DNA from 4 places in the Xanthobacter variabilis genome. Region 4 is predicted to be linked to each of the others. Evidence: predicted binding sites of a transcription regulator. Region 4 holds the regulator's gene; each other region holds the start of a gene.
What was found. The regulator PhoB, encoded in region 4, activates phosphate uptake and scavenging genes when phosphate is short. The targets are predictions, from matches to a motif close to TGTCATNNANCTGTCAT.
Positions count from the first base shown of each region.

Region 1 (7,272 bases), 1.4 Mb from region 4:
GTTTGCGGCGTCTCTCGTGCCGAGGCTTGCCTGCGGCGCTTCTCAGGCTGCGCGACGGCGGACCGCGTCGCCCATGGGGCCTGCGGCCAGGTTGGCGGTGAGGCGGCGCAGCAGCCATGCCGTCTGCTCGAGATGGTCCATGGCCTGCCACAGCATCTGCCATTGCTCGGGCGCGACATTGGGCGCGCGGGCCATCAGCTCCTCACGCATCTTGCGCAGGACATCGGACCGCTCGGCGGTGAGGGCGCGGATCATGTCGACCGAATTCTCGTCGAAACTCTCCAGTTCCGCGATGACCGAGGTGAGCATGGCGTGGGTCGCCTCCGCGAGGTTTGCGGCGGTCGGCGCCACCTCGGGGATCTTGGCGAGATCCGCCAGGGTCTTGGCCATGGAGCCAAGGGCGGCATGCAGGCCATGGACATATTGGTTGCAGTTCCAAAGGCCCATGAGCGCGTCCTGCTCGGTGGGCGCGCCGGGATTCTGCAGGGCCCGCTTCAGGAACGTGTCGATGTCCCGGGCCAGCTCGTCGCCGGCCTGCCGCAGATCCTTGGGGGAGGCGTTGGCGGCGTTGGCGGTGGTTTCGTCGTCGTCCGCGGTGGCGCCGGGATTGTTCCGCACCTGGTCGAGGAAGTGGGGCAGGCGGCGCACCAGGCGGCGCTGCTCCTGCTCGGCCAGGGTCACCGCCGTCACCGACTGGCTTTCCGCATAGCCGGTGATGAACATGGGCTTGCTCAGGTTCTCCGTGGCGGTCGGCGGGCTCCAGCGCTCGATGAGGGCAAACAGCGGGCCGTTGAAGGCGGAGGCCGCCACCGCCGAGACGATCTGGAACAGCCAGTGCACCGCCGTCACCTGCAGCGCGGCATCCGCCGTCAGATCGGTGACGAAGGCGCGGATGAGGGGGATACCCGTATAGTGCTCGATGGTGAGCAGCGGCAGCAGGATGGCCGTGCCCACCAGCTTGAGCACGAGCTGGTAAAGATTGAGCTGGCGCGCCGTGCCCTTCAGGCTCGACCCCTGCGCCAGGGTCATGATGCCGGAACCAAGATTGGCGCCCACCACGATGAGGAAGGTTTGGTCGATGGCGAGCACGCCGGCCGCCGCCAGCGCCACCACAATCACCGAAACCGTCTGCCCCTGCACCACGGCCGCGAGCGCGGTGCCGGCGATGAAGCCCCAGAAATAGAACTGGTCGGCGAAGGACAGGACCGCCTTGAGCGTTTCGGAGTCGCGCAGCGAGCTGGAAGCGTCAGTGGTCAGCTGCACGCCATAGAGCAGCAGGAACAGGCCCAGCATGGCCGCGACGAAGTTGCGGTAGCGCGCATCACGGTCATAGCCCAGCAGATAGGCAAAGCCGATGAGCGCGATGCCGCTCATGATGACGAGGTCGATGTCGAACGACGCCAGCAGCAGCCGCAGGGTCGAGCCCGCATAGGACCAGGTGACGATGGGCATGGCATTGCGCACCGTGGCCGCCCCGGCCGAGACCAGGCCGATGACGATGAACGTCACCGCATTGGTGCTCTGGATGGTTGCCCCCGCGAGCACGCCCACCAGCGAGGCACGGAGCGGATGGCCCGTTGCCCGCGCGACGAGGCGCTGGAAGCCCGGACCCACCACCTGCTTCATGTTGGCGGTGAGAAATTGCGTGCCGATGAAAATGAAGCCGAGACCGGCGAGCAGCCCGATAAGGACAGACATGCAAATGCTCCGCGGCGGAAACTCACAGGTGTCGCGACGCGGACCTGCCTGACCGCGCCCCAACCCGCCCCTGGGTTTGGGAACGGATGACCTGAGCAGATGCCGCTTCGAGAAAGGCTGCAGACCCTAAATCGAATGGCCCAGCTTGTGCAATGCAACAATGATCGAGGGCTGAAGCGACAGGCCGATTTCACCCGCCTGTCGCGGGAGAGCTACGGCGCGATGCCGGCGCGGCTCTTCCGGTGCCGGCCTGCGAGGCGTCAGAAGCCGGTGGCGGTGCCCGAAAGGTCGTAGGCGTCGGAGCTCTCGATCTTCACTGAGGTAATCTCGCCGACCCGCAGCGGACGGCGGGCGGTCACCTTCACCGTGCCGTCGATCTCGGGCGCGTCACCCTTGGTGCGGCCGATGCCGCCGAAGGGGGTCACCTGATCGATGATGACCTGCTGGCGCGTGCCCACCTTGCGCTTCAGCCGGCGGGCGGAAACCGCCTGCTGGGCGCGCATGAAGCGATCGTAGCGCTCCGCCTTCACCTCTTCCGGCACGGGGTTTTCGAGCCCATTGGCCACCGCCCCCGCCACCGGCTCGAACTTGAAGGCGCCGGCGCGGTCAATCTCGGCTTCCTGCAGGAAGTCCAGCAGCTCCTGGAACTCGTCTTCCGTCTCGCCGGGGAAGCCGACGATGAAGGTGGACCGCAAGGTGAGGTCCGGCACCTTTTCGCGCCAGGACTGGATGCGGGCCAGGGTCTTTTCCTGGGAGGCGGGGCGCTTCATGCGCCTGAGCACCGAGGGGCTGGCGTGCTGGAAGGGAATGTCCAGATAGGGCAGCACCTTGCCGGCGGCCATCAGGTCCATCACCGCGTCCACGTGGGGATAGGGATAGACATAATGCAGGCGCACCCAGGCGCCGAGATCGCCCAAAGCGGCGGCAAGGTCGAGGAAGCGAGTGGCCACCTCCTTGTCGCCATCGGCGCTCTTCCACAGGCTCGGCGCATAGCGCAGGTCCTGGCCATAGGCCGAGGTGTCCTGGGAGATGACGAGCAGTTCCTTCACGCCCGCCTTCACCAGCTTTTCCGCCTCGCGCAGCACCTCGCCGGCCGGGCGCGAGACGAGGTCGCCGCGCAGCTTGGGGATGATGCAGAAGGTGCAGCGGTTAGAGCAGCCCTCCGAGATCTTCAGATAAGCATAATGGCGCGGGGTGAGCTTCACCCCCTGGTCGGGCACCAGGTCCAGGAACGGGTCGTGCTGGGGCGGCACGGCCTGGTGCACGGCGGCGAGCACGCTTTCATATTGCTGGGGGCCGGTCACCGCCAGCACGCCGGGATGGGCGGCGGTGATCTGGTCGGGCTCCGCGCCCATGCAGCCGGTGACCACCACCTTGCCGTTTTCCGCCAGCGCCTCACCGATAGCCGAGAGGCTCTCCGCCTTGGCGCTGTCCAGGAAGCCGCAGGTGTTCACGATGACGAGATCAGCCCCCGCATGGCTCTTGGTGAGCTCATAGCCCTCCGCGCGCAGGCTGGTGATGATGCGCTCGGAATCCACCAGCGCCTTCGGGCAGCCGAGGGAAACAAAGGAAATGCGGGGCGACTTCTGCGCGGTCTCGGCCATGATGCGCGGCGGCTTCTCGAAAGTTGGGGCGATGTCCGGGAATGAAGGCGCAGGGGTTAGGGGACGCGGGGCTCGCCGTCAATCCCGGCGATGCGGCGCGCGCGGCGGGGCGAGGCAAAGGCTGGTGCGGGAGTGCTTCCGCGGGAGCCCTGAGCCACCCATCCCGCGAGCCGGCGGATGGCTGAGGGCACCCTGCCGCTTCTGGCGAACGTTTCCGCGCTGACTGCGCCACGCGGTGGGCCGATGGCTCCGGTCCGTCATCGGGCGGCGGATGGCGCGCTGCGGCATGTGAGCGGCAACTCTACCGCAGCGCGAGGCTGGGGCCTTGCCGGCTGTCGTCTTCCCACACACACTCGCTGGTATAATAACGAAGACTCGGAAACCCTTGAGGAGAGGCCCCATGCTGGCTCTGCTGCCGATCATCGCCTGTGGCCTTCTGGCCATTGCTTATGGGGCCTGGGCGGTCCGTAGCCTCATGGAGGCCGATCCCGGATCGGCCCGCATGCAGGAGATCGCCGCCGCCATCGCGGAGGGGGCGGCGGCTTATCTCCGGCGGCAATATCTCACCATCGGCGCGGTGGGCGTCGTCATCTTTGTGCTGGTCGGCCTGTTCCTGGGCTGGCTGGTGGCGGCGGGCTTCGCCATCGGCGCGGTGCTCTCGGCGGCGGCCGGCTTCATCGGCATGAATGTGTCGGTGCGGGCCAATGTGCGCACCGCCCAGGCGGCCATGCGCTCCCTTGGCGGTGGGCTGGATCTCGCCTTCAAGGCCGGCGCGGTGACGGGCCTGCTGGTGGCGGGCCTCGCCCTCCTGGGGGTGAGCGTCTATTTCCTGGTGCTCACGGCCGGCCTGGGCTTTGCGCCGAACAGCCGCACGGTGGTGGACGCGCTGGTGGCGCTGGGCTTCGGCGCCTCTCTCATCTCCATCTTCGCGCGGCTCGGCGGCGGCATCTTCACCAAGGGCGCGGATGTGGGCGGCGACCTGGTGGGCAAGGTGGAAGTGGGCATTCCCGAGGATGACCCGCGCAACCCGGCCACCATTGCCGACAATGTGGGCGATAATGTCGGCGACTGTGCCGGCATGGCGGCGGACCTGTTCGAGACCTATGCGGTGACGGTGGTGGCCACCATGGTGCTCGCCGCCATCTTCTTCGCCGCCACTCCGGCGACGCTGCATGCGATGCAGCTCTATCCGCTGGCCATCGGCGCGGCCTGCATCCTCACCTCCATCGCCGGCACCTTCTTCGTGAAGCTGCGGCCCAACTCCACCATCATGGGCGCGCTCTATCGCGGGCTGCTGGGCACGGCGGGCCTCTCGGTGATCGCCCTGGCGGTGGTCACCTGGCTCATTCCCGGCTTCGGCCCCATCGAGGGGGCGGCGTTTTCCGGCACCGCATTGCTCCTGTGCGGCGTCGTCGGGCTGCTGGTCACGGCGGCCATCGTCGTCATCACCGAATATTATACGGGCACGGGCCATCGCCCGGTGGTGTCCATCGCCCAGGCCTCGGTGACGGGGCATGGCACCAACATCATCCAGGGTCTCGCGGTCTCGTTGGAGGCGACGGCGCTGCCGACCCTCGTCATCATCGCCGGCATTCTGGCGGCTTATGGCTTTGCCGGCCTGTTCGGCATCGCCATCGCGGCCACCACCATGCTGGCGCTGGCCGGCATGATCGTGGCGCTCGACGCCTTCGGCCCGGTCACCGACAATGCGGGCGGCATCGCCGAGATGAGCGGCCTGCCGAAGGAGGTGCGCCAGTCCACCGATGCCCTCGACGCGGTGGGCAACACCACCAAGGCGGTCACCAAGGGCTATGCCATCGGCTCGGCGGGCCTCGGTGCCCTGGTGCTGTTCGCGGCTTATAACCAGGACCTGAAATATTTCATCTCCCAGGCGGGGGAGGGTACCTATTTCGCGGGCGTCACGCCCAATTTCTCCCTCGACAACCCCTATGTGGTGGTGGGCCTGCTGTTCGGCGGGCTGCTGCCCTTCCTGTTCGCGGCCATGGGCATGACTGCGGTGGGCCGCGCCGCCTCCGCCATCGTGGAAGAGGTGCGCCGGCAGTTCCGCGAAAAGCCGGGCATCATGGCCGGCCGCGAAAAGCCCGATTATTCCCGCGCCGTGGATATGCTCACCCGCGCCGCCATCAAGGAGATGATCGTACCTTCGCTGCTGCCGGTGCTCTCGCCGGTGGTGTGTTTCTTCGCCATTTATGTCGTGGCGGGCGGCGGGGTGGCCGGCAAGTCGGCGGCCTTCTCGGCGGTGGGGGCCATGCTGCTGGGCGTCATCGTCACCGGCTTGTTCGTGGCCATCTCCATGACCTCCGGCGGCGGTGCCTGGGACAATGCCAAGAAGTCGTTCGAGGACGGCTTTGTGGACAAGGACGGCGTGCGCCACGAAAAGGGGTCCGAAGCGCACAAGGCGGCCGTCACCGGCGACACCGTGGGTGATCCCTATAAGGACACGGCGGGCCCGGCGGTGAATCCCATGATCAAGATCACCAACATCGTGGCCCTGCTGCTGCTCGCCGTGCTCGGGCACTGACGCCGCCCCTCTCCCGGTTGCGGGGGGAGCGGATGCCCGCGACGAACGCGGGACGCAAGGACGCGAAAGGGCGGGGTCTCGAAGCACCACTGCGCTTGAAGGTTGTGTTTCGCGGAAGGGGCGGTCTTGCTGCCCCTCCCTGATCCTCTCCCGCATGCGGGAAGGGAACGTGCGTTCGACGGATCCCCGTTCCTTGAATGTCCGTCCACAAATGTCGCTGTGTCCGGGGCTCAAGGCCTCGCCTCAGATGCGAGGGGCCGGGATGACGGGCGCGGGGCGGCTGCGCGACCTGCAGGGTTGTTCGGAAGTCTGGCGTGGGGCATCGTGCGCGGCGCTTTGCCCCGCGCCGCCCGGCGCCACGACGGATTCCTGCCATGTCCCCTTCGCCCCGCCCCATTCAGCCCGGAGACCATGTGTTCCTGGTGGATGGCTCTTCCTTCGTGTTCCGGGCCTATTTCCAGTCCATCAACCAGGACCGGAAGTATAATTTCCGCTCCGACCGGCTGCCCACGGGGGCGGTGCGCCTGTTCTGCACCAAGCTGTTCCAGTTTGTGCGCGACGGTGCGGTGGGCATCAAGCCCACTCATCTCGCTATCATCTTCGACAAGTCGGAAGACTCCTTCCGCAAGGCGCTCTACCCCGCTTATAAGGCCAACCGTTCCGATCCGCCGGACGAGCTCATTCCCCAATTCCCGCTGATGCGCGAGGCGGTGCGCGCCTTCGGCCTGGTGCCGGTGGAGCAGGCGCGCTACGAGGCCGACGACCTCATCGCCACCTATGCCGACCAGGCCGTGAAGGCGGGGGCGGAAGTGCTCATCGTCTCCGCCGACAAGGATTTGATGCAGCTCATCGGCCCCCATGTGGCCATGTATGACCCCGCATCCGGCGAGAGCGGTGGGCGCGGCGCGCGGCCGGAACGGCGCATCGGCGAGGCGGAGGTGCTGGAATATTTCGGCGTGCCACCGGAAAAGGTGGTGGACGTGCAGGCCCTGGCCGGCGATTCCACCGACAATGTACCGGGCGTGCCCGGCATCGGCATCAAGACCGCCGCCCAGCTCATCAATGAATATGGCGACCTTGACACGCTGCTCGCCCGCGCCGGTGAGATCAAGCAGCCCAAGCGCCGCCAATCGCTGATGGAGAACGAGGAATCCGCCCGCGTCTCCAAGCAGCTGGTGGAGCTGGTGCGGGACGTGGCGGTGGAAGTGCCGCTTGAGGACCTGGTGCTGGAGCAGCCGGAGGCCAAGCCCCTGGTGGCCTTCCTGAAGGCCATGGAATTCACCACCATTACCCGCCGTGTGGCCGAGGCCTATGGCATTGACGCGAGCCTCATCGACCCGGACCCCAAGCTCGCTCCCCAGGGCCTGTTCACCCCCGGCGAGGTGCAAGAGGCGGCCGAGCCGGAGACGGGCAAGGCCGCCCGATCGA
Region 1 covers NZ_CM195533.1:3,639,921-3,647,192, reverse strand. The annotation lists gene V5F26_RS15990 (Na/Pi symporter) at 43-1,698, opposite strand; gene rimO (30S ribosomal protein S12 methylthiotransferase RimO) at 1,959-3,302, opposite strand; gene V5F26_RS15980 (sodium-translocating pyrophosphatase) at 3,703-5,844, shown strand; gene polA (DNA polymerase I) at 6,219-7,272, shown strand, end outside.
Region 1: V5F26_RS15990 (Na/Pi symporter) is a predicted target of PhoB. The motif match lies at 1,887-1,903, and genes of this name have one in related genera.

Region 2 (7,272 bases), 1.6 Mb from region 4:
TCTCCAGCACCACACGGGCCGGCAGCTCAATGGCGATGGGATTGCCGTTGTGCGTGGAAAGCATGCACTCCATGCCTTCCTGCAGATACACGGCGGAATCGCCCATCACTTCCTTGGAGACGGTCACCTGATCGAAGTTATCAGGGTTCATGAAGGTGTAGCCGTCCGAATCCTCATAGAGGAAGGTGTGGGGGCGATCCTCCACGAAGGCGCGCTCCACCTGCTCGGTGGTACGATAGCGCTCGGAGATCTTCACACCGTCTGAGATGCGGCGCATGTCGAGCTGCGTGACCGGCGTGCCCTTGCCGGGGTGAATGTTCTCGGCGGTGAGCACCACATAGAGCTTGTCGTCGATATCGACCACATTGCCTTTACGCAGGGAGCTGGCGATGACCTTGACCACGTCGCGTCTTCCTTGAACTTTTCGCGGCGTCGTGCCGCTCGTCTTCGTTGGCGGGCAACATACCCATCTTCGCGCCGAGCGCCACCCTCGCGGCGGTGTTTCAGGCGCCCAAAGCGGCTTGTGAAGGACGTTTCCCCGTGAAATTGGTATCAGGATCCGGTCAAAGCCCGTGGTGGGACCGGGACGTGCACGCTGACCGCCGCCCCTTCCTGCTGGCGCGCGGTCGCATCACGGCGATGGTGCGGGCGTGGTTCCTGGAGCAGGACTTCGTTGAGGTGGAAACCCCCATCCTCCAGCTCTCGCCCGGCAACGAGGCGCACCTGCACGCCTTCGCCACGGACCTTATCGCGCCCGACGGCGCGCGCCACACCCTGCATCTTCGCACCTCGCCGGAATTCACCGCGAAGAAGCTGCTGGCGGCGGGCGAGCCCCGCATTTTCGAGCTGGCGCGGGTGTTCCGCAATCGCGAGCGCGGCATGGCGCACCATCCGGAATTCACCATGCTCGAATGGTACCGGGCCGGCGCGCCCTACAGCCAGCTGATGGAGGATTGCACCGCGCTGCTGCGGCTCGCGGCCCGCATCGGCGGCGCTTCCCGCTTCACCTACCGGGGCGCGGAGTGCGACCCCTTCGCGGAGCCCGAGCGCCTCACCCTCACCGCGGCCTTCGCGCGGCATGCGGGCATCGACCTTCCCGCCGTGGTGCCCGCCCCCGGAGCGCCGGCCGATCCGGCAGCACTGGCAGCGGCCGCGCGCGCGGCGGGCATCCGCGTGGCCGAGGACGACAGCTGGGCGGACATTTTCTCGAAGGTGCTGGTGGAGCGCATCGAGCCGCACCTGGGCATGGGCCGCCCCACCCTCCTGTGCGACTACCCGCTGAGCGAGGCGGCATTGGCGCGGCCGAAGCCGGAAGACCCGCGGTTTGCCGAGCGGTTCGAGTTCTATGCCTGCGGGCTGGAGCTGGCCAACGCGTTCGGCGAGCTCACCGATGCCGACGAGCAGCGCCGCCGTTTCACCCACGAGATGGAGCTGAAAAGCCGCCTTTACGGTGAGCGCTATCCCCTCGACGAGGACTTCCTGGCCGCCCTGCGCCAGATGCCCGAGGCTGCCGGCTGCGCCCTGGGCTTCGACCGGCTGGTGCTGTTGGCCACGGGCGCGCGGCGCATCGAGGACGTGCTGTGGGCACCTGTGGCGGCGCCCTGACGGGTTGTCGCCGGGAGCGCCGGCCTCAGGAGATCTCGAACAGGGTCGAGAATCCGGAAATGTCGAACACCTCGCGGATCTGCGGCTGCAGGGAGGTGAGGGAGAGGCGGCGCTTGGAATTGCGCATGGCCTTGCCGGCCACCAGCAGCGCGCGCAGGCCGGAGGAGGAGACATAGTCCACCCCGGCCAGATTGATGATGATCGGGCCGTCTGTCATGGACAGCACGTCCATGAGGCTGGTCTCGAACGGCTTGGCGTTGGGCGTGTCGAGTCGCCCGGCCACCTTCAGCAGCACCGCGCCGTCCGCCTGTTCACGCTCAATGTGCATGGACGTCATTCCGCTCCGCCGACATCAATCCGTCACTGGGATTATCGTCATTCGTCGCAGGGCGCAACGCCACCGAGGTCCGACGAATCAACCAGATGGCGCGCTCGAACAGGCTGGTGGCCAAGAGCAGGCGGCGCGCATCCTCCCCCGCCCCAAGGGAAGCGCCCACCAGGCTCCGGCGGATATCGTTGAGCAGCTTGCTGCGATCGGCGGTCAGGGCGGCGATCACGTCATAATCCTCCGCGCTCGATGCGTCGGCCAGCAGCAGCACGTTCACCCGCAGCGATTCGGAAAGGTTGAAGGCCAGCTGCGGCGGCCGCTCATAGCTTTCCACCACCTCGGCGAAATCGTGCAGCGTGTCCTGCAACACGCAAATCATTTCCAGCAGGGATTGCTGGCTCAGCGCGATATCGAGGCTCTCGCGCTCCGGAGCGCGGCCGATGAGATCGGTCAGGAAATGCTCGGTGGTCCGCGCGATGCTGGCCGCGCCGCGCCACAAGGCCAGGCGCTCGCCCGCGCCCGCGCTTTCCGTCACGTCGAGGTCGGGCAGCAACGTGGGCAGGAGCTGGATCAGCCGCTGGATCTCCCTTTCCGAAAGGTCGAGCGCGGTGGCCGGCGCCTCCATGGCCCGATCATGGATATAGCGCGGCCGCGAGGCGCCATCCTCCAAGGTCGGCGGGCTGAGGCGGATGGCGATCGTCTCGGTGACGCCGCGCCCGAACGCCACCGGAACGGCACCGGCGAGCTGCAGCGCCAGGAACAGCAGCGAGAGCGACACGGCGGGCTGCCCGCCGCCCAGCGCGGACAGCCATTGGGCGGGATCGGCCCCGGCACGCCCCACCGCCAGCCACAGTGCGAGCACGGCCGCGCAGCCGATGGCCTTCACCAGGATATGCACATAGCAGAGCTGCCGCCCCGTGCCCTCAAGCCCGCCGGCGGCGATCAGCGTCGCCAGACCGGAGCCGAGATTGGCGCCCAGCACCACATAGAACGCGCCGTCGAGCCCCATGACCGAGGATTGCAGCAGCGCCAGAACCAGGATGGTTGGCGTGGAGGACGACTGGCTGAGCGCCGCCGCCGCCAGCCCAGCAGCGAAGCCCAGCAGCGGCGAAAAGCCAGCATCGAGCGCCGCCCCCAGCACCGCCGGATCGATGGCTCGCGGCCCCTGCTTGATGAAATCGAGCCCCAGCAGTGCCAAGGCGAGGCCGAGCGCCACCCCCATCCATTCGCGCCACGACGGCCGGCGGTCCAGCCGGAGCTGGAAGCCGAACCCCACCAGCGCCACCAGATAGAGAACCACCAGCCGGAAATCGATGGCGGCCACGAACACCAGCGCCGCCGTTCCCACATTGCCGCCGGCCACCACCGGAATGGCATCACGCGTGGTGAGCACGCCGCCGCGCACCAGGTTGCCGCAGATGATGGCGACCGCGTTGCTCGACTGGGTGGCCGCGCCGGCCAGGGTGCCGGAAAGAAGGCCCGTCAGCGGCGAGCGGGTGGCGCTGCGCAGCATCTGGCGCACGCCCCGACCCGTGGCCTGCTGGAGGTGGGAGGACAGGGACTTGAGCCCCACGAACAGAAGGCCCAGCCCCGCGAGGATTTCCGCCAGAATGGTCATGCGCGCATCGCGGGCTCCCCGGCCCAGAACTCCGGCCACCACAGCCGGACGACTTCAACAGGCCCACCTCAACACGCAGTGTCGCCCAAGCCTCAGGCGGCGGCCTCACGCGATGAGCCCACCCGGTCAGCCTTGCACCGGCGCCAGGGCCGCAGTCGCGACGTGGCCTCAAAGATTTAAAACGGAAGCGATAGCGAGCCGATGTGTCAGTGATGCGACAGCACCGCCCCCGCTATCACAGAACTCCGGACACCACGGACCGCCGCCCGCGCGCCCGCCTTCGCACGCTGGCGCAACGATCATTCCCGTGGCCGGAGCCTCGTGAACCTGTTCGCCATAAGGGGCACGCGCCTTCCCCGTGGCGCAGCACCTCTCCCGCGCGCCAGGGCGGACTGTGGAGGGGAAACGTTGGGGCCCCCTTTCTCCACAGCGAGAGGAAGGGCAGTGCCTTGAAAGCGCGGCATCCGCGCCGCAACTGCTCCCGGCTCTCCCCCACCCAAATGCGCGAGCGGGAACGCGCCCATGGGCACCCTGTCTCTTGAATGCTGGTCAACCCGCGGCGCGAGCGGGCGCGGCCACCAGGGTCAGGTGGTTCTCGTCCCCCTCGCGGCGATAGGTGAGGCTCTCCAGGAAATGGCGCATCAGCTGCACCCCGTGCCCGCCGATCCGCGCATCCTCGATGGAATCGACGGCCTCCGGCTCGGCCAGGGTGGTCGGGTCGAAGGCGACGCCGTTGTCGATGAGATGGACCGCGATGCGCCCCCCCTCCAGGCCATGCACCTCGACGCGAATCAGCGGCTCGCGCGGGGACTGGGCAAAGCCGTAGGAGATGACGTTGGTCAGCGCCTCCTCGACACTGAGCTCGAGGCCGAAACGCATGGCCGGCGGCCAGTCATGTTCATCGGCCAGGTCGCCGAGCCAGGATGTCACCTGCGCGATGGAGGCGATGTCGGCGCCGACCCGCAGCGCAGAAATCAGGGTGTCGGCGGCGGGCGGCATGGTCATGGCCCGCGGCTTAGGTGGTCGCGCAGCAGAAGATTGCACCGCGCCCCAAGCGGGCCGCGCCCGATGCCGGCCGGCGGTGCTGATGGACGCTGACCGCGATGCGCGGCGCCCGGGATGGGATCTCGATCTTCATGTCCGCCGTACTTTCGGAGAGGGACCCCGCGCGCGCAAGGGGCATCGCGACACCCTCAGCGCTCGACTGCCGCCAATCTAGAGCATTTCCCCGGCGCGTTGAATCGCAAAAATGCTCTATGCCGTTGCTTTGGCGGGCCTTCTTCAGGCGTCCTTAAAACGTGGGCGGGCGAACATCACCCCCGGCTCGCCGCCAGGCAGGCGCCGGCGCTCGTAGCCCCGCCAGCCTTCGGCGAACAGGGCGCGCTGGCGGTCGAAATCCCGCGGGTCCACCACCACCACCTGCTCGGGATCGTAGGACGAGCCGTCGCGCAGCATCACGTAGCGCGCATAGCCGCCGAAGAAGAATTCGATGCCGACAATGGGAAAGCCGCCGGCCAGCAGGTTCGACCAGCTCGGCGTATTGATGGGCGCGGCGGTGGAGAACAGCACCATGCCGGCCGGGGCCGAAGCCACACGCTCGGCGATCACCGCGCGCTGGAAGCCACGACCGCGATGGTCAGGGTGCACGGAAGCCCCGGCGAGCCGGCCAATCGAGGTTTCCGGCGGCAGGTTCAAGAGCCGGTGCGGCCCGTCGGCGGGGGTGTGCTCGTGCTGGAGGATGCCATAGGCAACGAGGGCTTCCCCGTCGAAGATCCCCACGGCGGAGCCGCGCCCTTCGGCAACGACGCTCTGGAAATAGCTGCGGCTTTCCGGCTTCACCACCTCGGGGCGGGTGACCGGGCCGATGGCGACACGATGGAGCGCCTCGATGGCATCCACATCGTCCGCACCCAGCGGGCGGGCGTGAACCGACATTGCCGCGGGCGCGGCGCTGCGAGCCGTGGTCACGTGATCACCTCAGCATAATTAAGCATGGCGATGGGCGGATAGACGCCGAGCTGCTTGGCCACCGACATGTTGATGATGAGCGCGAAGCGCTTCAGCGTCTCAATCGGGATATTCTGCGGCGGCACATGATCCACCAGGATCTCGACCGCCTTGGAGCCGGCCAGCTGGCCTACGGAATAATAGCGGCTCACCAGCCCCACCAGGCCCAGCCCCTCCCGCAGGAAGAACTCGGTGGCGCCGAAGGTGGGCAGCTTGGCCTGAAGGGCCGCCGGGCCGACGCGGTCGAAGATGGAGGCGAGGAAGGTATCCGCCGGCAGATACAGCCAGTCGGCCCCCTTCTCCTTCAGGTCGCGCACGAACCCCTCGACCCCGTCGCCGGTGGCGCGGGTGCCGTCCATCTTGAGCGGCTGCGCCAGCACCTCCACCCCGATGCCGGCGCAGAAGGCGCGCATCTCCTCGATGATGACCAGTGAGTTCTTCTCGTTGGGCGAATAGATCACGCCCACTTTCTGGAACGGGCGATAGCTCTGCATGGCGCGCATCTGCACGTCGGTGGGCACCACATGCACGGCGCCGGTGACGTTGCGGCCGGAAGAGGAGAGCGAGGGCGCGATCTTCACCTGCACCGGTGCCGCCACCAGCGCGAACACCACGGGAATGTCGTGCACGAACGGCGCGGTAGGCGGCGCGTCATAGGGCCCCACCACCGCCAGGGTGTTGGGCGTGCCGTAGGTGTAGATGAGGTCCGGTTTGAAGGTGGGCAGCACCTCGGCCAGGATGGGTTTCACCTTGGCCGCATCGCGCTCCACATCGCGGGTGAGGAAGTCCACCGCGATCTCATTGGCGGCGAAATAGTCGCGGAAGCCGCGCTCCACATCGGTCTCGCCCCGGAAGGTGAGCATCAGGATGCGGAACGGGCGGGCCTGGCTGTTGGCGGAAGCGGCCCGCCCGAGCAGGCTCGCAGCCCCAGCGCCCAGGCCCAGGGAAAGAAGCGTACGTCGGTCCATCACACAGGGCTCCCTTCCGAGGAGGCCGCGCGGGTGGCGCGGCGTGAAGCAGACGGCGCGGAAAAGCTGCGTCCCGATAGCGCAAATACCACTGCTCCCGCCACAACCACCGCGCCCATCATGGCGGTTGTAAGCGAAAATCCCACCGCCGCCAGCAGCGCGCCCGCCCCCGCCGGCCCCGCCGCATTGCCGGAACGCTCCACCAGACGGAACAGGCCCAGCACCCCGGCGGAGGAAAAGCCGGAATTGGCGGCCGTATCCGCCACCAGGGCGGACTGGGAGGCGATGGAGAGCGCCTGCCCCAGCCCCAGCATGGCCAGCGCGAACACGATCAGCATCACAGAAGGGTGGAGCGGCACCGCCAGCGCCCCCAGCCCCGAAACCAGCCCGCCCGCCACCACGAATGTCGCGCGGGCGTTCCAGCGGTCGGCCAATGCCGCGAAGATGGGCACCGCCACCACCATCAGCAGCGGATAGATCATCTGGAAACGGCCGATGGCGGCGGAGGAATAACCCTGCCGCTGCAATTCCAGCGGCACCAGCAGCAGGCAGAGGGCCGCGAACAGCAGCTTGGCGGGAAAGGCGCAGCCCACCAGCAGCGCCATCAGGCGCGGCGCGCGGGTGGCCTTCACCAGATCGCCCACCCCGATGCTCACATGGGCGGCGCGGCGCGGCGCGCGCGGCACCACCATCAGCACCACGCCCAGGGCGATGAGCGCCACCACCCCCGAGGCCCCCAAGGCGGC
Region 2 covers NZ_CM195533.1:2,093,910-2,101,181, reverse strand. The annotation lists gene efp (elongation factor P) at 1-403, opposite strand, end outside; gene epmA (EF-P lysine aminoacylase EpmA) at 589-1,605, shown strand; gene V5F26_RS09140 (STAS domain-containing protein) at 1,631-1,933, opposite strand; gene V5F26_RS09135 (Na/Pi symporter) at 1,923-3,551, opposite strand; gene V5F26_RS09130 (ATP-binding protein) at 4,101-4,556, opposite strand; gene V5F26_RS09125 (GNAT family protein) at 4,833-5,519, opposite strand; gene V5F26_RS09120 (ABC transporter substrate-binding protein) at 5,516-6,526, opposite strand; gene V5F26_RS09115 (MFS transporter) at 6,526-7,272, opposite strand, start outside.
Region 2: V5F26_RS09135 (Na/Pi symporter) is a predicted target of PhoB. The motif match lies at 3,755-3,771, and genes of this name have one in related genera.

Region 3 (7,272 bases), 550 kb from region 4:
ATTGGCGAAGGCCGCGCCCTCGCCGGCGGGCACGTCCTTGGGGGAGAGGCCGCGATTCTTCCAGCTGTCGATGGTGGCGGCCAGCAGGCGCGCCGGCCAGCGCTTCTCATCGATGTTGTCTGCGGCCAGCAGTTGCTTGAGAAGGCGGATCTGGTCGTCAGTGTCGAGGATGGTGAAGCCGCTCTTCAGCCCCACCAGCTCGTGATGGCGCCGCAGGATGCGCACGCCGATGGCGTGGAAGGTGCCGAGCCAGGGCATCCCCTCCACCTGGTCCCCCACCATGGTGCCGATGCGGTCCTTCATCTCGCGCGCGGCCTTGTTGGTGAAGGTCACGGCCAGGATCTGGGAGGGAAAGGCGCGCCCGGTGGCGAGGATGTGGGCGATGCGGGTGGTGAGCACGCGCGTCTTGCCGGTGCCCGCGCCGGCCAGCACCAGCAGCGGGCCCTCAAGGGTCTCCACCGCCGCGCGCTGTTCGGGATTGAGCCCGTCGAGATAGGAGGGGCCGGGGGCGGAAGCCATCATCGCCGCGCGGGCCCGCGCCGCAATGCCGCCAGGGCGGGGCGTCGCGGCGGGAGCGGGGGTGTCGGCGCGGTGGATGGGATCGGAAGGCGTGCTCAAAACGGATATCTCGTGTCGCTCCGCGATTCTCGCAGGAGAACAAAATGGCACTCGTGCCCCCGGAAAGCGAGAGGCAGAGCGCGGATGGGGCTGGCGGCCTTCGGGCCGCCCTCAGTCGGTGGTGCGGGCGGTCGCCTCGGGAGCGGCGGCCTGCGCCTCGGCGGTGTCCTTGGGCAGGTGCACCACATAGAATTTGCGCACGGGCGTGACCGAGCGCCAGATGCCCTTGAAGCCCGCGGGGATCAGGAAGGATTCCCCGGCGGTATAAGTTTCCAGGTGGCCGGAGGCGTCGGTCAGTTCCACCGTGCCCTCGATGAGCACGCAGAATTCGTCCTCGTCATAATGGACGGAGAGGGTGGAGCTCTCCGAGGCCCAGAAGCCGGCGGAAAAAGCCCCGGTCTTGTCCTGGTACCATTCGTGGACGGTGGTGGCGGAAGCCGGGTCCACATGGGGCACGGGATTGAAGCGGATGGAACGGAGCGTCATGGCAGCCTCGGCGCTTGCGGACAGGGTCCGGCGGTGCGCCATCCTTGGCGGACGATTCCGGCGGCGGCAAGGAGGCCGCTCACCGCGCAGGCTCCTGCGGTGAGCTCTTCAGCCCGGCGATCAGCAGCGCGCCTAGGCCAAAGAAAGCCAGCAGCACCGCGACGCCGGCCCTTTGGCTGGCGGTGATGGCGGTCACCAGCGCCACCGTGGTCGGCGCGGCGAAGGAGGTGATGCGCCCCGACAGCGCGAACAGGCCGAAGCATTCGGTGAGATGCTCGGTCGGGGCCAGCCGCACCAGCAGGGTGCGCGAGGCGGCCTGCAGCGGGCCCGCCACCAGGCCGATGAGAAGGCCAAGGCCGAGATAGGCCTGCTCCGGCACGGTGGCGAACAGTCCGCTGGCGGGCGCCGTGGGCAGAAGGCCGAACAGGACCGAGTCCCGCGCCAGCGAGAGCAGACCGATGCAGGCGGCGATCAGGCTGATGAGCGAGACGAGGATCACCGTGCGCGAGCCCAGCCGGTCGTCCAGCCACCCGCCCGCCAGCGCCCCGAACGTGCCGGTAATGGTGATCAGGATCCCGAAGATGCCGATTTGCACCGAACTCCAGCCGAACACCCCGGCCGCATAAATGCCGCCGAAGGCGAACAGGGCCACCAGCCCGTCCGCATAGATCATGTTGCCGATGAGGAAGCGCGTGAGCATCGGCCGGGCCTTCAGGCGTGGCAGCAGGGCGCGGATGCGCGCGAGCCCGGTCCGCGCCGCCAGCGCCATGGGCATGGCCGATGGCGGATCGCGCACCAGCAGAAACAGGGGCGTCACCAGCACGGCGAACCAGACGGCGGTGAACGGCCCTGCCAGCCGGTCGCCCTGCCGCTCGGCCGCGTTCAGCCCGAAGGCGGGGGGATGGCCCAGCAGGGTGAGGCCCGTGTCCGGCTGGGTGGAGAAGAATGCGAGCATCAGCGCCAGCGAGATCAGGCCGCCGAAATAGCCCGCCGCCCAGCCGATGCCCGAAAGCCGGCCGAGCTGCTCCGGCGGGGCGAGCCGGGGCATCATGGCATTGTTGAACACCGTGGCGAATTCGACGCCGATGGTGCCCACCGCGAACGCGATCAAAATCAAGGGAATGCGGCTTTCGTCCCCGGGCGGCGAGAACCACAGCAGGCCCGACCCCAGCATCAGCATGGCGCCGAAGAGGGCGATCCAGGGCTTGCGCCGTCCGGAGGCATCCGCGACCGCACCCAGCACCGGCGACAGCACGGCGATGATGAGGCCGGCCGCTCCGGTGGCGAAGCCCCAGAGGGCCTGCCCGTCCGCCGGCGTGGGCGCCACCGCCGAAGCGAAGTAGGGCGCGAAGATGAAGGTGGTGATCAGTGTGAAATAAGGCTGGCAGGCGGGATCGAAAAGGATCCAGCCAAAGGCCGCCCGCCGTCTTTCCCGGTTCGTGTCGATCGGGGGCATGGAGAAGAATTATCGCGTTGGTGGAATGGGGATGCCAATGCGGATTTTTGACCTAATCACAATCCGTTCGCCGGCAACGGGATGCAAGAATTTCGTTTATTATACAAGCTATTTTGCCTTGAACGACGCGGCGTGTTCCGTACACTCCCGACCGTGACCCTTCATGAGCGACGAACCCCGGCGAGGTGGCCTTTCCCCTGCGCCCGTGGTCGTGGCCGGAGGTTCGCGGGCGTAAGCGATGGGCGTCGTCCGTGATGTCCCTGGCGCTGCCCGGCGCCAAGCGAAGGTCTTGAGCCATGCGGCTGTTCGTTCCCGAGCGTGACATTGTCATTGGCGAGGAGGTCGTGTCCTTCCTGCGGCTGTTGCGCAGTGCGCTTGGGGTTGGGTTCATGGTGCTGGCCTGCCCCGGCAAGGGGGAGGTGGTCGTGGATGCCGAAGGGCGGGTCGGGGGCGACGACACGGCGATGCCCGCGCATCTGTTCGAGGTGGCTGCGGCGCTCCGGCAGCGCCTCGCCATCGACGATCTTCAAGAGTGCGCAGCCTATAGCGACACGCGGCTTCCCGGGGTCGACGAGCCGCTGCGCTTCTTCGCGAGCGTGCCCCTGATCGCGCCGTCCGGCGCGGGCCTTGGGGCTTTGTGCGCGGTGGACACGCAGCCCCATGACATCGGGATGGCCGAACTCGCCGCCCGCATGGAGGACGCGGCGCGCGTGGCGGCCTCGCTGCTGGCGCCGCGGCTGGATGGCGCCACCCTGGCCCAGCTCGGCTTCGATCTCGCGCAGGCGGAGCGCGCATCGCGGGCCCATGTGGCGGGTGAGCAGCGATACCGGAAGATGTATGAGCGGGCCGCCGCGCTGGCCAAGATCGGCGTATGGGAGTGCGATCTCGTCACCGGCCGGCTCACCTGGACCGATGGCGTTTATGACATTTTCGGCCTGCCGCGCGGCAGCCGCATTACCCGCGAGATCGTGCTGCCGCTTTATGACCATGCCTCGCGCCGGGAGCTGGAACGCCGGCGCGAGCAGGCCATCGAAACCGGCACCGGCTTCACCCTCGACGTGCGCATTCGGGATGTGCGCGGCACCCTCAAATGGATGCGCGTGACCGCCGAGGTGGAGATGGAGAATGGCACCCCGGTGCGCATCTTCGGCCTCAAGCAGGACATCACCGCCGATCATCGGCAGATGGAGCGCCTGCGCCAGTATGCCGAGCACGACGCCCTCACCGGCCTCGCCAACCGCGCCATGTTCGAGCAGGCGCTTGCTGCCCAGTCCGCCGCGGATCCTGCGGGCGGGCCCGTGTGCGCGCTGCTGCTGGTCGATCTCGATGGCTTCAAGGCGGTCAACGACACCTACGGTCATGCGGTCGGCGATGCCTGCCTTGTGGAGGTTGCGGCCCGACTGCGCCGCATTTTCCGCGGGGCGGAGGTGATCGCCCGCATCGGCGGGGACGAATTCGCCGTGCTGGTGCGCGGCGGACATGCGGTCTCCAGGCTGGAGGGGCGGGCGCGCGCGGCGGTGGAGGAAATTGCAAAGCCCATCTGCGCGCTCGGCCAGGTCTTCAGCGTCGGTGCGTCCGTCGGCATCGCGCGAGCGGGCGGCGGAGAAGGCGGCAGCGCGTCCGTGACGGACCTGTTCGCGCGGGCGGATTCCGCCATGTATGCGGTGAAGGGCGCCGCGCACCAGCGTGGCGCGGACGACGCGAAGGCCCATCCGCGCCCCCGGCGGGCGTAACCCCCTGGACATGGTGTTGTTTGTGTCGGGCGATGGCGGCGGGTCTCACGGCACGCCTGGAGCGGCCATGACAGGGGCATCCGCCTGCCGCGTCCTTCGTTCCCGCATTTTCGCCTGAGGCGGGAGTGTCCTCCGCCTGCCGGGGCGGCTGCGCCACTTAAGGTGGCTTGGGACATCCTTGGTCGCCTGGGCTGAGCCCGTGGGGCCGGGGCGGCCTTCGCGCATTTTGGCGGAAGGCATTCTCCCAGCGGAAGCGGCCTATGCATAAATGGAGCGGATCCTCGGCGGCATTCACTACATCCGCTAAGGTAATGATGAAGTCATGTTTATGAAAACGTCATTCAATGACGTTTTCATGACAGGCTAGATCGGGATACCGCAAAAAATTTATCGCATCTCGTCTATGATTTCATATGCCATTGCTACATATGCGGATATGTCTCTGTCGCATGTGCCGGGATGCGGTTCATGGCTGCGTCCCTGTGCGTAGCGCCGGTCTTGGCCGGCAAAAAGCCGCCGCCAAAGGTGGGAGATGATGATGAAATCCCAGATCGTCGAGGAGCTCGGCCAGGGCGAGATTCTCCTGCCGTCCCTCATCGCGGAGGGCCTCAAGGCCAATGATCGCGTGAAGGTGCGGCTCAGCGTGCTGCAGGACGCCAGCCGCCACGCCCGGGCCCCTGCCGTGCAGCGCTTCGACCTGGGCGACGAATGCCGGCAGGTGGGCCTCGACCCGGTGGCCATGGATGCGCTGGTGACACGGGCGGGCCGCGCGGCGGCCAGCGATGTCAGCGCGCCGGGCATCGGGGCGCTGGGCGTCGGCGTGTGGGAGGATGTGGCGACCATGGCGCGGGCCGTGGCGGCGGGTGATGCCGCTGCGGGCGAGGCCGCCCAGCAACGCCTCGCGGCCTTGCGCGCCAACACCGCCCTTGGCCACAGCGACACCCTGTCGGAAGCCGAGATCCTGACGCTTTCCAGCCTGTCCGCCAATGGCGGAGACAGCCTGCATCGCCTCATCATGGATCTGCACAAGGAGCTGAACCAGCTCGCCGCGACCCACGCCGAGGAGGTGGTGGCGGGGGCCCATGTCTATGGCCTTCAGCCAGAGGACCGGCCGGCGGTGGAGGCGTTCATGCGCGGGGTGGAGGCGACCCGGCGGCTGAAGTTCGACCATCCGGGCCTCGCCACCATCGCCACCCGTTCCGGCACGCGGCTCACCATCCAGAACGACATCGGCGAAACCGACGCTCATGTGGTGGTGATCGTGGTGGAGAACGACACGGTCAGCGTGACGTATTCAGACGTGCATCGCCCGCGCGCGAAATTTTTCGTCGCCTGCTTCGACGACTTTCCGGCGCGCTGGAGCGACTTGGACGCGCACCATGCGGAAGGGCTCGCAGAAGGCGGCGTCTTCTATCTCGTGTCCGGCCGCCTGACCGATGCGGACGAGGCCAAGCGCTTCGCCTTCCTGGAAGCGCTTGGGGCGGCGCTGGTGTTCCTCATCGATTGGAACAAGGCGCGCAAGGTGCTGCGCACCTGGGTGCCGAAGGCGGACGCGCTGCGCATTCTGCAATGGGGCGCCCGCAACCGCGTGGGCCATCGCGCCTTCCTGGAGCTCGGCGGCAGCGAGCTGGTGGCGACGGCGGTGCATCATGCCGCGCCCACCCGCATCGGCTTCGGCGAGCGGCTCGATGCGGTGCTGGGCCGCGAGGCGGCGGTGAGCTTCCTTCAATCCGTCCTGCGCATCTCCGCAGAGGCGCTGCTCGACGGCAGCTCGCTGCGGCTGGCCCGCGACCGCATCGAAGCGGATCTGGTGTGGCGTCTGCAGCGGGTGGATACGGCGCTGCTGGCGGTGGTGATCCGGCAGGCGGGCCTTGCGCGCGAGGTGGCGGTGGACATCGCCCAGCACGTGGACGCCATCGCCAATGGCCGCGAGACCGATGGCGATGCCCTGGCTGAGCGGGCCCGCAATATCGAGCAGAAAGCGGACCGCATCGCCCTCGAAGTGCGCGGCGAGATTGCCCGGCTTGATGCCGACCGTGGCGTGGAGCGGCTGGCCAACAGCATCGAGGAGGCCATCGACGAGCTGGAACAGGCCGCCTTCATTGCCTCCCTGGTGCCCTCGGGGTTCGATGCCGACCTTGCCGAGGTGCTGGTGCATCTGGCGCGGATCGCGGTCGAGGGCAGCGAGGCGGCCGCCATGGGGGTGGCCGCGGCCTCCGAGATCCCCGACGGTAACCGGGTGGATAGCGAGGACGCCCTTGCCGCCTTCGCGCGTCTGGTCGAGATCGAGCATGAGGGCGACACCGCCGAGCGGGCCGTGACCACGCGGGTGCTGCGCGGCGACTACGACATGAAGGTGGCCCTCTCCGCCTTGGAGCTGGCCCGCTCGCTGGAGCGGGCCACCGACCAGCTCGCCGGTTTCGGCCATCTGCTGCATGCCCATGTTCTCGCCGACCTCACCAAATAGGAAGGGCTCATCCATGAAGATCGTGCGCATCGGCGCGACGCGCGCGCCAGCTGAGCCCGGCACCCTGCCATCGGCCGACACGGTGGGGGCGAAGGCGGCCAATCTGGCGCAGATGGCGGCCCTGGGGTTGCCCGTTCCGCCCGCCTTCGTGCTCCCGGTGAGCCTGTGCGCCGCCATCGTGCGGGGCGATGGGGATGCCCGCGAGAAGCTGCGGGCCGGCCTTGCCGAGGGCATCGGCTTTCTGCAGGAGGCCACCGGCCGCACGCTGGGGGATCGTCGCAAGCCGCTGCTGGTTTCGGTGCGCTCGGGCGCCGCGCGCTCCATGCCCGGCATGCTCGACACGGTGCTGGATGTGGGCGCCACGCCTGAGGCGGTGCATGGCCTGATCCGCAGCACCGGCAATCCGCGCTTCGCCTGGGACTGCCGCCGGCGGTTCCTGGAGAGCTTCGCCTCCGTCGTGCTCGGCATCGATCAGGCGATTCTCTCGGCGCCCCGCGCCGCTTTGCTGGCGG
Region 3 covers NZ_CM195533.1:4,522,023-4,529,294, reverse strand. The annotation lists gene V5F26_RS19575 (ATP-dependent helicase) at 1-618, opposite strand, end outside; gene V5F26_RS19570 (cupin domain-containing protein) at 730-1,104, opposite strand; gene V5F26_RS19565 (MFS transporter) at 1,184-2,560, opposite strand; gene V5F26_RS19560 (diguanylate cyclase domain-containing protein) at 2,857-4,293, shown strand; gene V5F26_RS19555 (DUF47 family protein) at 4,826-6,760, shown strand; gene V5F26_RS19550 (PEP/pyruvate-binding domain-containing protein) at 6,774-7,272, shown strand, end outside.
Region 3: V5F26_RS19555 (DUF47 family protein) is a predicted target of PhoB. The motif match lies at 4,638-4,654, and genes of this name have one in related genera.

Region 4 (7,272 bases):
CAACGTGAAGAACACCAAGGGTGGCGTCGGCTACGTGGAGTTCATCTACGCCGCCGCCAACAACCTGGTGGTGACCCAGCTGCAGAACAAGGCCGGCAAGTTCGTCGTGCCCGAGACCAAGGCTTTCGAGGCGGCCGCTGCCGCCGCCGACTGGGACAATGCCAAGGACTTCGCCGCGTCCATGATCGACGCTCCGGCCGAGACCGCCTGGCCCATCGTCAGCCCCACCTATGTGCTGCTGCCGAAGGACCCCAAGAACGTCGAGACCTCTCGCGTGACCATGCAGTTCTTCTCCTGGGCCTACGGCAAGGAAGGCCGTGAGATGGCGGAGAAGCTCCACTATATCCCGCTGCCGGAAGCGGTGGTGAAGCGGGTCGAGGAAGCCTTCAAGAAGGAAATCCTCACCCCCGAAGGCAAGCCGGTCCTCTGATCCGGCTTTGAGCAAAACGCCTTGCTCGCGCTTCGGCGCGGGCAAGGTTTCGGGTGAGCGGGCGGCCCGTGCGGGAGCTGCCCTTCGCCAGATGACGGACGCTGCCAGGTAATGGGCGCTCGTCCGTTGGTTGAGTCCGAGGTGCGCGGCGGCTGTCCGTCGGGGTGCCCGGTGCCAGTCATGTCCCCACGCAAGGTCCGCGGCCCGGTTCGATCGGGCGCGTGCGAGGTCGCAACTCAAGGTCGCCCAAGGCGGCGCAGGGATGGGCATCAGATGGAAGCGACGATGGACGGTTTGGGGTCGGCTCCGGTCGAACCCATCAGCAAGGCCAAGGGAACCGGCAGGATCGCCGATCCCATCTTCGTGGCCCTGCTCTGGGGCAGCGGCATTTTCGTCCTGATCCTGCTTGGCCTCATCATTGCCGAGCTGTTTCAGGGTGGCCTTCCCGCGCTGCAGCACTTCGGCCTCGAATTCATCTGGACCGCCAGCTGGAATCCGGTGACCGAGAATTACGGCGCCCTGGTGATGATCTATGGCACGCTGTTCAGCGCCGTCATCGCCGTGGTGGTCGCGCTGCCGCTGTCGTTCGGCATTGCCTTCTTCCTCACCGAGATCGCGCCCCAGAGGCTCAAGCAGCCCATCGGCGTGGCTGTGCAGCTGCTCGCCGCGGTGCCCTCGATCATCTACGGCATGTGGGGCTTCTTCGTCATCGTCCCGCTCATGGCCGCCTATGTGCAGCCGCCGCTCATCGACACGCTCGGCCAGCTGCCGCTCCTCGGCCTGCTGTTCCAGGGTCCGCCCCTCGGCTCGGGCATGCTCACGGCTGGGCTGATCCTGGCGGTGATGATCCTGCCCTTCATCACGGCCATGTTCGTCGAGACGCTGGAATCGGTTCCGCCCATGCTGAAGGAATCCGCCTACGGCGTCGGCGCGACGACCTATGAGGTCTACAAGAACGTGTCGGTGCCCTACGGCCGCACGGCCATGGTGGGCGCGATCATGCTCGGCCTCGGCCGCGCCTTGGGCGAGACCATGGCGGTGACCTTCGTCATCGGCAATGCCACGCGACTGTCGGCCTCCCTGTTTGCGCCGGGCGCGACCATTGCGTCCGCCATCGCCAACGAGTTTCCGGAAGCCCAGCTCGGCTCGCTGAAGCTGACCTCGCTGCTGCAGCTCGGCTTCATCCTGTTCGTCATCTCCTTCATCGTGCTGGCACTGTCCCGGGCGCTCGTGCGCTCCCGGATGGATTGATCCGGGAGTCGTCACCCATGGCATCGCTCGCCGCTCGCCGCTCCAAGGACGCCGTCGTGAAGGCGCTCTCGACCGGCTTCGCGTTTCTCGCGCTGTTCCTGCTCGGCTGGATTCTCTGGACGCTGCTCGCCCGCGGTCTGCCGGCGCTCAGCTTCTCGGTGTTCACCAATGTCACCGCCCCGCCCGGGCAGAATGGCGGCCTCGCCAATGCCATCGTCGGGTCGCTGATCCAGGTGGGCATCGCCATGCTGATCGGCGCGCCCATCGGCATCTTTGCCGGTACCTTCCTCGCCGAGAACGGCAAGGGCACGAAGATCGCCGCGGCCGCCCGGTTCGTGAACGACATCCTGCTGTCGGCGCCGTCCATCCTAGTCGGCCTGTTCATCTACACCCTGCTGGTGGTGCCGTTGGGTGGCTTCTCCGGCTGGGCCGGCTCGCTTGCCCTCGCCATCCTGGTGATCCCGGTGGTGGTGCGCACGACCGAGGACATGCTGAACCTGGTCCCCGTTGGCCTGCGCGAGGCGGCATTCGCCCTCGGTGCCCCGCAGTGGAAGGTGGTGATGTTCATCACCTGGCGCGCGGCGCGCGCCGGCATCGTCACCGGCCTGCTGCTCGCCATCGCCCGCGCGGCCGGCGAGACGGCGCCGCTGCTGTTCACCTCGCTCGGCAACAATGCCTGGTCGCTGGACCTCAACAGCCCCATGGCGAGCCTGCCGGTCGCGATCTATCAATATGCCGGCAGCCCCTTCGATGATTGGGTGGCTCTCGCCTGGGCGGGTGCGCTCATCATCACCGTGGGCGTGCTGGTGCTGAACGTCGTCTCGCGCCTCGTGCTGTCGCGCGGCCATTGAACGAACACGGGCGCGTCACCTGCGCGATGCGCCCCGCTCTTCCGCCCGGCGCCCTTGGTGCCGGGCCGCACAGGACCCAAGCCCGGCTGCCCCCGGGCGACCCAAATCTAGTGAGGCTCAGATGACGTCTGCGGTCGATCCGTCCATCAGCATCGCCACCTCGGTCGCGGCCCGGCCCGATGCGCCGCCCGCGCCGGTGAAATTGAAGGTGGAAGGTCTTCAGTTCTACTATGGCCAGAGCCATGCGCTGAAGAACATCAACTTCGAAATTCCCGAAAAGCGCGTCACCGCCATGATCGGGCCTTCCGGTTGCGGCAAGTCCACGCTGCTGCGCGTGTTCAACCGGATGTATGACCTTTATCCGGGCCAGCGCGCGGAAGGCCAGGTGCTGTTCGACGGCGTGAACATCGTCGGCAAGGAGCTGGATTCCACGGTGGTGCGCAGCCGCATCGGCATGGTGTTCCAGAAGCCCACGCCCTTCCCCATGTCCATCTATGACAACATCGCCTTCGGCGTGCGCCTGCATGAGAGGCTGAACAAGTCGCAGATGGACGAGCGTGTGGAATGGTGCCTGCGTAAGGCGGCCATCTGGGACGAGACGAAGGATCGCCTCAACACCTCCGCGCTCGGCATGTCCGGCGGCCAGCAGCAGCGCCTGTGCATCGCCCGCACCATCGCGGTGCGGCCCGAGGTGATCCTGCTGGACGAGCCCACCTCGGCGCTGGACCCCATTTCCACCTCGAAGATCGAGGACCTCATCGACGAGCTGAAGCGCGACTTCACCATCGTCATCGTGACCCACAACATGCAGCAGGCCGCGCGCTGCGCCGACATCACCGCCTTCTTCTATCTGGGCGAGCTGATCGAGGTGGCGCCTTCGGACGTGATCTTCACGAACCCGAAGGAAATCAAGACGCGTGACTACATCACCGGCCGCTTCGGCTGAGGCCAGGGGAATGGTACAGATGCCCGATCATACCGTCACCTCGTTCGACGTCGAACTCAAGGACATCGGCCGCAAGGTCGTGGAGATGGGAGGCCAGGCGGAGCGCCTGGTCGCCGACGCCGTCACCGCCCTCATCAAGCGCGACATCAGCGTCGCCCAGAAGGTGGTCTCCCTCGACGCCGGCATCGACCAGGTGCAGCGCGACATCGAGGACAAGGCGGTGCTCGTCATCGCCAAGCGCCAGCCGGTGGCCAGCGACCTGCGCGAGATCGTCGCCGCAATCCGCATCGCCAACGACCTGGAGCGCATCGGCGACCTGGCCAAGAACGTGGGCAAGCGCGTCATCGCCATCGAGGGGGAATATCACCCCCAGAAGCTGGTGCGTGGCGTGGAGCACATGTCTGACCTGGTGCTGGAGCAGCTCAAGGAGGTGCTGGACGCCTATGCGGGCCGCAACGAGAGCAAGGCGCTCGACGTGTGGGGCCGCGACGACGCCATCGACACCATGTACACGTCGCTGTTCCGCGAGCTTCTGACGTACATGATGGAAGATCCGCGCAACATCTCCGTGTGCACGCATCTCCTGTTCTGCGCGAAGAATATCGAGCGCATGGGTGACCATGCGACCAATATCGCCGAGGTCGTCTACTACATGGTGACCGGTCAGGTGTTGCCGGAGAGCCGCCCGAAGGCGGACGCCTCCAGCGACACCACCGTGGCCTTTCCTGGCCGCACGGCGTGAGTTTGAGCTCGGCGGCGGGGCCCTGGCTCCGCCGTCGGTCCGGTGTCGCGGGAATGGCGCCCGGCGACCGAATGTTCGACATGGGTGAGAGACTGTGCCGGCGCGTATTCTGATCGTCGAGGATGAGGAGCCGCTCACCCTTCTGCTCCGGTATAATCTGGAGTCGGAGGGCTATGCGGTCGAAAATGTCGGCCGCGGCGATGATGCCGAAACGCGGCTGCGCGAAAGCGTGCCCGATCTCGTCATCCTGGATTGGATGCTGCCGGGCCTGTCTGGCATCGAGCTCTGCCGCCGGCTGCGGACCCGGCCGGAGACGGAGCGTCTGCCGGTCATCATGCTCACCGCCCGTGGCGAGGAAACCGAGCGCGTGCGTGGCCTCGCCACCGGCGCGGACGATTATGTGGTGAAGCCCTTCTCCGTTCCGGAGCTGCTGGCCCGGGTGCGCGCGCTGCTGCGGCGGGCGAAGCCGGAACATGTGGCGACGCTGCTGCGTGCCGGCGACATCGAGCTCGATCGGGAAACCCATCGTGTCCACCGCGCCGGGCGGGAAGTGCATCTGGGCCCCACCGAGTTCCGGCTGCTGGAATTTCTCATGCAGAGCCCCGGCCGGGTGTTCTCGCGTGAGCAGCTTCTGGACGGCGTGTGGGGACAGGATGTCTATATCGACGAGCGGACCGTCGATGTGCATGTGGGGCGGCTGCGCAAGGCGATCAATCGCGGGCGCCAATCCGACCCCATCCGAACCGTGCGCGGAGCTGGCTACTCGTTCAACGAGATGTTTGCCCGCGCCCACTGAGCGCTGCGACACGTCTTCCCTGCTTTGGCAGGGGACGGCGTCAGAGGTGTTTCGCGCGACGAAACGTGCGCGCCGCGCGAGGGTGCGCTTTAAATCATTGATTTAGAGCTGTGTCGCAAGTCCGAGAAACGCTCGGGAGTGTATTCCGCCCGCGAGACTGTATCCGGCGCGTCGAAAGACCAAAATGCGCAAAAGTCCGGAGATGTTGCCGGCTGCGCTGGCGCTTTGATGTGAATGCCGGCGCCTCATGCGGCAACAAACACTGCGCTTTTCACTGGCCGTCAAAAGTGGTGCTGGTGGCCGGCCGCCTCGGCAGGCGCCGCGCTTTGCTGGATTTAGGCCCGGCGAAGTCCGGACGCAGCCAAGCCTTCAAGATCCCGAAACCAGCGGCGCCCGCCCGAAGGGCAGGCGCCGTATGGGAGGCTCACAGATAGGCAAGCCGGCGATCGCGCCGACGATCCTGCACCGGCTGGTAGGCGATGCGGGCGTGATGGGTGCAATAGGGCATGCCCGGATTGCTCTTGGCACCGCAGAAATAGAAGCTGTCGGTGCCTGGCTCTCCCACCGGCCAGCGGCAGGTGCTCTCGGTCAGGTTCATGATGGTGCAGCGCTGGCCCATGGGGACGACGTTGCTGTTGGTTTCAGGCGCCGGCGCGGGGGCGGGTGCCTCCTCCGGCATGTCGTCGATATCTGCCGCAAGGGCCGTGTTGCCCTGGGTGATCGGGCGCTGGGGCCGGGGCTGCTCGCGCTGGCCCTCGGGCCGCGCCGCCGGGCGCTGCGGGCGCACCGCCGGCGTCGCCGTCTTGGCGCGGCCGGACAGGCCGAGGCGATGCACCTTGCCGATCACGGCATTGCGCGTGATGTCACCCAGCTCATTGGCAATCTGGCTCGCGGAGAGGCCTTCGCTCCAGAGCTTCTTCAAGAGTTCGACGCGCTCGTCATTCCAGCTCATCGCTCTTCTCCATCTGCCGCATCTTCTCGGCGCCGGATATGCGGCACCGTATTTCCGCCGTGGCGGCAGCACCGCCATGCTGCCAGAGACGACTCGGACTCCCTCCTCGGCCCCACATGCGCTCCGCATGCAGAAGGTTAACAACCTATGGGTCCCAGGAAGCTCAGTCGCACGAGATCTCGTAGGCGACGGTCAGCACGCTACAATATGCCCTGCGCGAGCGACAGAGTCGGTTAACGTTCTGACGCCGTTTTCCCCAGTTCCTTGGCGTCCGCCCGCCGCTGCGCGCCGTGAGCGCCTGCCCGGCGGAAGATGCGTGGAGAAATGTTGACCTCGCGCGCGCGATCATTAGTATTCACGGGTGTCGGGCCGCTCCCCCGCTGGGGCGGCCCTTTTTAATTCTCGCTTGTCCGGGGCCTGCGCCGCGAAGGCGATGGCGGTTCTTCTGGTCCGTCATTGCGGCGCTTCCACGGCTCAAGCGCGCGTTCGCTCCATCTTCCGGAGCATTCACCGGCTGATCTCCCGCGCGAAAAGTGCATTCGCGTTGGATTTTGGCTCACAACCAGCAACGGAGACGTCGTCTTTGGCCGGTAATGTTGCCGGATCAAGGCTCGTTCTCAGGAGGATCACGTGATCACCGCCGTTCTGCCGACCTATGCGCGCATCGACCTCGATTTCGAACGGGGAGAGGGCTGCTGGCTCGTCACGACGGACGGGCGACGTTTTCTCGATTTTACCGCCGGCATCGCGGTGAACGTGCTGGGCCACGCCCATCCCTATCTGGTCGAGGCATTGGCCGGGCAGGCGAAGAAGCTCTGGCACACCTCGAACCTGTTCCGCATTCCCGGCGGCGAGAAGCTGGCTTCGCGCCTTTCCGCCGCGACCTTCGCGGACACCATGTTCTTCACCAATTCGGGTGCGGAAGCGCTGGAGTGCGCCATTAAGATGGCGCGCAAATACCAGTTCGCGAACGGCGATCCGGAGAAGAACCGGATCATCACCTTCCAGGGCGCGTTCCATGGCCGCACCCTGGCGACCATCGCCGCGGGCGGCAACGCCAAGTATCTGGAAGGTTTCGAGCCGGCTCTGCCGGGCTTCGATCAGGTGCCGTTCGGGGACCTCGATGCCGTGCGCGCGGCCGTGACCCCCTATACCGGTGCCGTGCTGCTGGAACCGGTGCAGGGCGAGGGCGGCGTGCGCGTTCCGCCCGAAGGCTTCCTGAAGGGCCTGCGCGCCTTGTGCGATGAAAAGGGCCTGCTGCTGGTCCTCGATGAGGTGCAGTGCGGCGTGGGCCGCACCGGCAA
Region 4 covers NZ_CM195533.1:498,075-505,346, reverse strand. The annotation lists gene pstS (phosphate ABC transporter substrate-binding protein PstS) at 1-430, shown strand, start outside; gene pstC (phosphate ABC transporter permease subunit PstC) at 704-1,681, shown strand; gene pstA (phosphate ABC transporter permease PstA) at 1,699-2,532, shown strand; gene pstB (phosphate ABC transporter ATP-binding protein PstB) at 2,654-3,478, shown strand; gene phoU (phosphate signaling complex protein PhoU) at 3,498-4,220, shown strand; gene phoB (phosphate regulon transcriptional regulator PhoB) at 4,315-5,016, shown strand; gene V5F26_RS02215 (GcrA family cell cycle regulator) at 5,441-5,968, opposite strand; gene V5F26_RS02210 (aspartate aminotransferase family protein) at 6,599-7,272, shown strand, end outside.